2 linked regions of the Thiohalobacter thiocyanaticus genome follow. The protein of the gene in region 2 interacts with the protein of the main gene of each other region in a pairwise test. Links are inferred from orthologs where the notes say so. Each region holds a gene or a part of one and is shown on either strand. Other genes may lie near its edges.

Region 1 (2,817 bases), 310 kb from region 2 along the record:
GATGACCTCGATGCCGTATTCCTCGCGCGCCTCATCGGGATCGACCCAGGGATCGTAGACGTCCACGCGCGGATGGTAATCCCTGAACTCCGCGACCACATCCACCACCCGGGTGTTGCGCAGATCCGGGCAGTCCTCCTTGAAGGTCAGCCCCATGATCAGGATGTTGGCATCTGAAACGTGGATGCGCTTCTTGGTCATCAGCTTGATGACCTGCTCGGCCACAAAGGCGCCCATGCCGTCGTTCACCCGCCGCCCGGCCAGGATCATGCTGGGGTGATAGCCGATCTGCTACGCCTTGTGGGTCAGATAATAGGGATCCACGCCGATGCAGTGGCCGCCGACCAGGCCGGGGCGGAAGGGCAGGAAGTTCCACTTGGTGCCGGCGGCCTTGAGCACCTCCTCGGTGTCGATGCCGAGGCGGTTGAAGATCAGGGCCAGTTCGTTGACCAGGGCGATGTTGACGTCGCGCTGGGTGTTCTCGATCACCTTGGCGGCCTCGGCCACCCGGATGCTGCTGGCCTTGTGGGTGCCGGCCGTGATCACGGAACGGTACAGCGCATCGACGAACTCGGCCGTCTCCGGGGTCGAGCCCGAGGTGACCTTGAGGATGGTGGTGACGCGATGCTCCTTGTCGCCCGGATTGATGCGCTCGGGGCTGTAGCCGACGAAGAAGTCCCGGTTGAACGTCAGTCCGGACTCGGTCTCCATGATCGGCACGCAGACCTCCTCGGTCGCCCCCGGGTAGACGGTGGACTCGAAGATGGCGACATCGCCCGGCTTCAGCGCGCGACCGATGGTGCGGCTGGCGCCTTCCAGCGGCCGCAGGTCCGGACGCTTGGCGTCGTCGATCGGGGTGGGCACGGTGGCGATATAGACATTGGCATCGGCGAGTTCGCCGGCGTCGTCGGTGTAGCGCAGCCGGGCTGCCTGGTGCAGTTCCTCGTCGCTGACTTCCAGCGTGCTGTCATGGCCCCGGCGCAGCTCGGCGATGCGCCCGGCATTGATATCGAAGCCCAGGGTGTCATAGCGCCGGCCGAACTCGACCGCCAGCGGCAGCCCCACATAGCCCAGTCCGACGACCGCGATCCGGGCCTGTTCCAGCTTCATCATCCTGATATACCCCTTGATTGTACTGAGTTTTATTCTCTCGACCGACACAACCGGCTCCCGCCGGGTATCGGCCCGTCGCCGCAGATTCTGTAACCGGGAGGAGGCGTCAGCTGTCGCCCGGGAGGGATTCCAGTTCCAGCCAGGCGCAGCTGCCGGCGGCGGCCAGCGTCTCCAGATAACGCCTGTGGGCCTCGCACTCGGTCGTGCTGGCCCGCAGTACCGGCAGCGGCGGGCGGTCCGCCGCCAGCCGGCGAATGGCCTGAGCCCCGCCCTGCCCGGCCTGCTCCGCCTCCCGGCCTTCCAGGGTGAGGCTGGTCTGGCCGCCGGTCATGTGCAGATAGACGTCGGCCAGGATCTCGGCGTCGAGCAGCGCTCCGTGCAGTTCGCGGTTGGAGTTGTCCACCTCGTAGCGCCGGCACAGGGCATCCAGGTTGTTCTTCTGCCCTGGATGCAGCCGCCGCGCCAGTTCCAGGGTATCCAGTACCGTGCAGTGATCCTCCAGCCGGCCCTGTCCTCCGCCCAACAGCGACAGTTCGTGGTTGATGAAGCCGACGTCGAAGGGGGCGTTGTGGATCACCAGTTCCGCCCCGCTGATGAACTTCAGGAAATCCTCTGCCACGTCGGCAAAGCGCGGTTTGTCGGTGAGGAACTCGTTGGTGATGCCATGGACCTCGATCGCGCCCTCGTCGATCTCGCGGTCCGGCTGCAGGTACTGGTGGAAGCTGCGGCGGGTGTGGCGCCGGTTGACCAGTTCCACACAGCCGATCTCGATGATCCGGTGCCCCTGGCTGGGCTCCAGGCCGGTGGTTTCGGTGTCCAGTACGATCTGCCGCATTATGCCCTTCCCCTCGCTTCATTCATGGCGGCCAGGTACCGTGGTGTGCATGCGCCTGACTGTTCCGGCAATAACGGAAGGTCGCAGAGGCACAGGGACGCGAAGAAAATAGAAGTTTCAGAACCTCTGCGCCTTTGCGTCCTCGGCGTTAATCTCACCATCGTCAAGTCAGTCCGCCAGTTCGTCGATGCCGCGGTTGGCCAGCTGGTCGGCACGTTCGTTCTCGGGGTGGCCGGTATGGCCGCGCACCCAGTGCCAGTCTACCTGATGTCGGGCCGCCAGTTCATCCAGTTCACGCCACAGATCGGCGTTCTTCACCGGTTTGCCGGCCGCGGTTTTCCAGTGTTTGCGCTTCCAGTTCGGCAGCCACTCGGTAATGCCCTTGCGCACATACTGCGAATCGGTGGTCAGCTGCACCCGGCAGGGGCGTTTGAGCGCCTCCAGCGCCCGGATGGCGGCCAGCAACTCCATGCGGTTGTTGGTGGTATGGAGCTCGCCACCGTAGAGTTCGCGTTCGTGGCCGCCGTAGCGCAGCACCGCGCCCCAGCCGCCGGGACCGGGATTGCCGCGGCACGCGCCGTCGGTGTAGATCTCGACTGTAGTGTTGTCGCTGGTCATGAACTTTTCGTGTCAGCCTCGGCGGGTGGGTTCGATCACACCGGGGGAGAGAAACCTGCGTCGCGGCCGCCAGCGTGGTCGGATGGGCGTCATGCCCACCACCCGTTTGCGGGCCAGCAGCAGGAATCCGGCATTGCCGGGGATGTGATTGACCGCCTCCAGCTGATCGAGAAAACGGGTCCGTTCCAGCAAGCCGGCATGGTTGACCGGCAGGCGGTACAGCAGCGGCTGCACCGCCAGGGTGTCGAATC
Region 2 (6,246 bases):
TGCGCCCGGGCATGACCGGCACGGCCGAGATCACGACCCTGGTGCGCGAGGACGCCCTGCTGGTCCCCAATGCCGCGCTGCGCTTCACGCCGCCGGCAGCGACGGCGGCGGAGGATTCCGGCCGCGGCGTGATCGGATCGCTGATGCCGCGGCGGCCGGCCCAGAGCAGTTCCCGGCCCCGGACCGCGGGCAGCGGCGGGGGCGGCCAGGGTCTGTGGGTACTGCGCGATGGACAGGCGGTCAGGCTGACGGTCGAGACCGGCGCGACCAACGGCCGCGTCACCGAGATCCTCGGCGGCGGCCTCGAGCCCGGCATGGAGGTCATTACCGAGATGTCGGTGACCCGATGACCGCGGACGACGCGCCGCTGATCCGCCTGCAGGGGATCACCAGGACCTACGGCCAGGGCCGGGCCGCCTTCCAGGCCCTGCGCGGCATCGACCTGGACGTCCGGCCGGGGGAGTTCATCGCGGTGATGGGGCCGAGCGGCTCGGGCAAGTCCACGGCCATGAATATCCTCGGCTGCCTGGATACGCCCTCCGGCGGCAGCTATGCCTTTCAGGGGATGCAGGTGGAGCGGCTGACGCGCGACCAGCGCGCACTGCTGCGGCGGCACTTTCTCGGTTTCGTGTTTCAGGGCTTCAATCTGCTGGCGCGCACCACCGCGCTGGAGAATGTGGAACTGCCGCTGATCTATCGCGGGGCGCCGGCCGCGGCCCGCCATGCCGCGGCCCGGGCCGCGCTGGCCCAGGTCGGCCTCGAAGGCTGGGAGCACCATACCCCGGGGGAGTTGTCCGGCGGCCAGCAGCAGCGCGTGGCCATCGCCCGCGCCATCGTCACCGGCCCCCGGGTGCTGCTGGCCGACGAGCCCACCGGCAACCTGGACACCCATACCAGCGTTGAAATCATGGAACTGATCGCCGCCCTCAATCGCGACAGCGGCATCACCGTGTTGATGGTTACCCACGAGCCGGACATGGCCGCCTACGCCCGGCGCGTCGTGCGCTTCGTCGATGGGCGGGTGGACAGCGACACGCGCTCGGAGGCTCAGGTCTGATGTGGTGGAACACCCTGATGCTGGCCCTGCGCGCCATCCGCCGCAACCTGATGCGCTCCTTTCTGACCATCCTCGGCGTGGTCATCGGTGTGGCCGCAGTCATCACCATGGTGACGCTGGGCAACGGCGCCACCCGCTCGGTGGCCGACCAGATCGCCAGCATGGGCAGCAACCTGCTCATGGTGCGCCCCGGCCAGCGCTTCGGCCCGGCGGCGGAGGCCGCACCCAATTTCAAACTCGCCGACGTCGAGGCGGTGCGCAACCAGATCGGCGGCACGGCGGCGGTGGCGCCGGTGGTGAGCAGTGCAGTGACGGCCGTGTTCCAGGCCAGCAACTGGTCCACCTCGGTCACCGGCAGCAGCAACGCCTATTTCACCGCCGCCAACTGGGAGATCGTCGCCGGGCGCAGTTTCACCGAACTCGAGGAGCGCGCCGGCAAGGCGGTGTGCGTGATCGGCGAGACAGTGCGGGAGAATCTGTTCGGGCAGCAGAATCCGGTGGGTGCGGAGATCCGCATCCGGCAGTTCGCCTGCGAGGTGATCGGGTTGCTCGGCGCCAAGGGCCAGTCGGCGATGGGCTCGGATCAGGACGACACCGTGATCATGCCGCTGCGCACGGTGCAGCGGCGCCTGGTCGGCAATACGGATGTGCGCATGATCATGGTCTCGGTGGCCGCCGGCGCCTCGATCGACCGGGTCAAGGCCCAACTGATTTCGCTGCTGCGCGAGCGGCGCAACATCAGCGAGTTCGAGGATGACGACTTCCGGGTCATGGATACACGCCAGATCGCCGAGACCCTGACCGGCACCACCCGCGTCCTGACCCTGCTGCTCGGTGCGGTGGCCGCGGTGAGCCTGCTGGTGGGCGGCATCGGCATCATGAACATCATGCTGGTGTCGGTCACCGAGCGTACCCGCGAGATCGGTATCCGCCTGGCCATCGGCGCGCTCGAGCGCGACGTGCTGCTGCAGTTCCTGATCGAGGCGGTGGTGCTGTCCAGCCTGGGCGGTGTGATCGGTATTCTGCTGGCCGCGGGCGCCTCGGTGTTTCTCGCCGGCCTGATGTCGGTGCCCTATATCTTCGATCCGGCCATCAACCTGCTTTCGTTCGTGTTCTCCGCCGCCATCGGCGTGATGTTCGGTTACTTCCCGGCCCGCCGCGCGGCCCGCCTGGATCCGATCGACGCCCTGCGCCACGAGTGAACCGGAACGCAATGACGGATTAATCAGGGAACCTCTGATTTATTCGTCATTGCGAGGCGCGTAGCGCCGCGGCGATCTCCAACCGATTGATTCTGCAGTGTGAGATTGCTTCGCTACGCTCGCAATGACGAGAATCATCGAATTAATCAGAGTTTCCTCAGGTATTTCCTTATGAAACTCTGCGTCTCCGCGCCTCTGTGCCCTCTGCGTTGTTCTCGCCCAGGCTCTGAGCCCAACTGTCAAGCCTTGCATCCCCCGCCGCGGTGCCGGAAACTTTGCCCCCATGCCCGTCTCCTTCGTCCATCTCCGCCTGCACACCGAGTACTCCCTGGTCGACGGGATTGTGCGCATCAAGCCGCTGGTCAAGGCGGCGCGCGCGGCGGGCATGCCGGCGGTGGCAGTCACCGACCAGTGCAACCTGTTCGCCATGGTCAAGTTCTACAAGGCGGCCATCGCCGGCGGGCTCAAGCCGCTCATCGGCGTGGACCTGTGGCTGGAGAATCCCAACGATCCCAACCAGCCGCACCGGCTGACCCTGCTGTGCCAGAACAACCAGGGCTATCTGAATCTGTCGCAGCTGGTTTCGCGCACCTACACCGAGGGCCAGCACGGCGGCGTGCCGGTATTGAAACGCGACTGGCTGGACGGCCTGACCGACGGCCTGATCGCCCTGTCGGGCGGACGTCAGGGTGACATCGGTCAGGCGTTGCTTGCCGGGCACGCCGATGTCGCTGCCGACCTGCTCGCCGACTGGCGGCGTCTGTTCCCCGACCGCTTCTACCTGGAATTGCAGCGCACCGGCCGCGAGTACGAGGAGGACTACCTGCATGCCGCGGTCGACCTGGCCGCGCAACAGGGCGTGCCGGTGGTGGCCACCAACGATGTGCGCTTCATCCAGGCCGATGGCTTCGAGGCCCACGAAGCCCGCGTCTGCATCCATGACGGCCGCACCCTGGACGATCCGCGCCGGCCGCGCCTGTACAGCGATCAGCAGTACCTGAAGACACCGGAGGCGATGGCGGAGCTGTTCGCCGACATCCCCGAGGCGCTGGAGAACACGGTCGAGATCGCCCGGCGCTGCAACCTGGAACTGACCCTGGGCGAGAACTTCCTGCCGGAATTCCCGATTCCCGACGGGATGACCATGGAGGAATACTTCAATCAGCAGGCGCACGCAGGCCTGGAGCAGCGCCTGGACAAGCTGTTCGACCGCACCGCCCCGGAATTCGCCGAGCAGCGCAGACCCTATGACGAGCGCCTGCAGATCGAACTGGACGTCATCAACCAGATGGGTTTTCCCGGCTACTTTCTCATCGTGGCCGACTTCATCCAGTGGGCCAAGTCCAACGGCGTGCCGGTGGGGCCGGGGCGCGGTTCGGGCGCCGGCTCGCTGGTCGCCTATGCCCTGACCATCACCGATCTCGATCCCATCGCCTACGACCTGCTGTTCGAGCGCTTCCTCAATCCCGAACGCGTGTCCATGCCCGACTTCGACGTCGACTTCTGCATGGAGGGACGCGACCGCGTCATCGACTATGTCGCCCGCCGCTACGGCCGCGAGAAGGTCTCGCAGATCATCACCTACGGCTCCATGGCGGCCAAGGCGGTGGTGCGCGACGTCGGCCGGGTGCTCGGGCATCCCTACGGCTTTGTCGACCGCATCGCCAAGCTGATCCCGTTCGAGATCGGCATGACCCTGGACAAGGCGCTGGCGCAGGAGGAGGAACTCAAACGCCTGGTCGACGAGGACGAGGAGGTGCGCGGCATCATCGAGCTGGCGCAGTCGCTGGAGGGCCTGGCGCGCAATGCCGGCAAGCACGCCGGCGGCGTGGTGATCTCGCCGACCAAGCTGACCGACTTCACCCCGCTGTACTGCGAACACGGCTCGGAGAGCATCGTCAGCCAGTTCGACAAGGACGACGTCGAGGCGGTCGGCCTGGTCAAGTTCGACTTCCTCGGCCTGCGCACCCTGACCATCATCGACTGGGCCCTGCGCAGCGTGAACGCCATCCGCCGCGAGGCCGGCGAGCCCGACGTGGACATCGAGACCATTCCGCTGGACGACCCGGACAGCTTCAGGCTGCTCAAGGGCTGCAAAACCACCGCCGTATTCCAGCTCGAGTCCAGCGGCATGAAGGACCTGATCCGGCGCCTGCAGCCGGACAGCTTCGAGGACATCATCGCCCTGGTCGCGCTGTTCCGCCCCGGGCCGCTGCAGTCGGGCATGGTGGACGACTTCATCGCCCGCAAACACGGGCGCCAGCGGGTCGAATACCCGCATCCCGATCTGGAGCCGATCCTGGCGCCCACCTACGGCGTGATCCTGTACCAGGAGCAGGTGATGCAGATCGCCCAGGTGCTGGCCGGCTACACCCTGGGCGGCGCCGACCTGCTGCGCCGCGCCATGGGCAAGAAGAAGCCCGAGGAGATGGCCAAGCAGCGCGAGATCTTCACCCGGGGCGCACTGGAGCGCGGGGTGGAGGAGAAGACCGCCACCTACATCTTCGACCTGATGGAGAAGTTCGCCGGCTACGGCTTCAACAAGTCGCACTCGGCGGCCTATGCCCTGGTCTCCTACCAGACCGCCTGGCTCAAGGCGCACTATCCGGCCGCCTTCATGGCGGCGGTGCTGTCGGCGGACATGGACAACACCGACAAGGTGGTCACCCTGATCGACGAATGCCGCGACATGCAACTCGGCGTCATCCCCCCCAGCGTCAACCGTTCCATGTACCGTTTCACTGCCGAGGGCGTGGATACGGTGGTCTACGGTCTGGGGGCCATCAAGGGCGTGGGCCAGGGCGCGATCGAAAGCATGATCGCCGAGCGCGAGGCCAACGGGCCGTTCGCGGACCTGTTCGATTTCTGCCGGCGGGTGGATCTGCGCAAGCTCAACCGCCGGGTGCTGGAGGCACTGATCCGGGCCGGGGCGCTGGACGAGATCGGCTCCAACCGCGCCACCCTGATGGCGCAGCTGCCGATGGCGCTGAAACTGGCCGAGCAGCATGTGCGCGATGCCGACCTGGGCCAGAACGACCTGTTCGGCGAGGCCGGACCGGCGCCGGTGGACAAGCCGCTGGACCTGGTCGAACTGCCCGAGTGGACCGAGGATGAGCGCCTGACCGGCGAGAAGGAAACCCTGGGGCTGTATCTCAGCGGCCATCCCATCTGCCGCTACGAGGCCGAGCTGGCGCATTTCACCAGCGGGCGTATCGCCGATGTCGTCCCCGACAGCGTGCCGGCCGACGGCGGCAACAGCCGCGGTCAGGAACGCACTGTCACGCTCGCCGGTCTGGTGATAGCCCTGCGGGTGCGCAACACCCGGCGCGGCCGCATGGCCTTCGCCACCCTGGATGATCGCAGCGCGCGCATCGAGGTGAGGGTCTTCTCCGACACCTTCGAGGCCCACCGCAACCTGCTGGCCAGGGACCGGGTGCTGGTGATCAAGGGCTCACTGGCGCTGGACGACTATTCCGGCGGCTACCAGCTCACCGCCGACGAGATCTACGACATCAGCCAGGCCCGCGCCGCCTTCGCCCGCCGGCTGGTGATCGAGGTCGACGCCGCGCGTGCCGGCAACGGCTTCATGCAGCACCTGGCCGAGACCCTGCAGCCCTATCGCGAGGGCCGCTGCCCGGTCTGGCTCAACTACCACAACGACCGCGCCCGGGCCCATATCATGCTGGGCAATGAGTGGCGGGTGCAGCCCGCCGACGAACTGCTGCACCGCCTGGACGAACTGGCCGGCGGCGAAGGGCGGGTGCAGGTCGAGTACAATACCCACTGAAAGTGAAAATCTTCAACGCAGAGGCGCGAAGGCGCAGAGGACGCAAGATGTATGAGAGGTAGGTCGGGTTAGCCCATTCGGGCGTAACCCGACAGGATCTCCTGCCGAGTGTCGGGTTACGCTGCGCTAACCCGACCTACTACTCTGCCCAGCCCATCCTACATGATTGAAAACTCTGCGTTCTCTGCGCCTTCGCGCCT

What was found.
Region 1: the proteins of dnaE (region 2) and dnaQ interact in binary tests that used the Escherichia coli proteins (3 or more experiments, as listed by UniProt). The link is inferred for Thiohalobacter thiocyanaticus from one-to-one orthologs.

What each region holds. Positions count from the first base shown.
Region 1 is NZ_AP018052.1:2,474,062-2,476,878, forward strand. What follows is about bases 85-2,817. They hold dnaQ (DNA polymerase III subunit epsilon), read right to left. Parts: upstream 1,949-2,817; coding sequence 1,220-1,948; downstream 85-1,219. Other genes in these bases: rnhA (ribonuclease HI), read right to left, coding at 2,117-2,566; CFK21_RS11475 (methyltransferase domain-containing protein), read right to left, coding at 2,579-2,817. UniProt on the Escherichia coli protein: DNA polymerase III is a complex, multichain enzyme responsible for most of the replicative synthesis in bacteria. The epsilon subunit contain the editing function and is a proofreading 3'-5' exonuclease.
Region 2 is NZ_AP018052.1:2,161,253-2,167,498, reverse strand. The notes cover bases 2,157-6,246. They hold dnaE (DNA polymerase III subunit alpha), read left to right. Parts: upstream 2,157-2,542; coding sequence 2,543-6,046; downstream 6,047-6,246. Other genes in these bases: CFK21_RS10050 (ABC transporter permease), read left to right, coding at 2,157-2,259. In the rest of the region: CFK21_RS10060 (efflux RND transporter periplasmic adaptor subunit), read left to right, coding at 1-350; CFK21_RS10055 (ABC transporter ATP-binding protein), read left to right, coding at 347-1,057; more of CFK21_RS10050, read left to right, coding at 1,057-2,156. UniProt on the Escherichia coli protein: DNA polymerase III is a complex, multichain enzyme responsible for most of the replicative synthesis in bacteria. This DNA polymerase also exhibits 3' to 5' exonuclease activity. The alpha chain is the DNA polymerase catalytic subunit.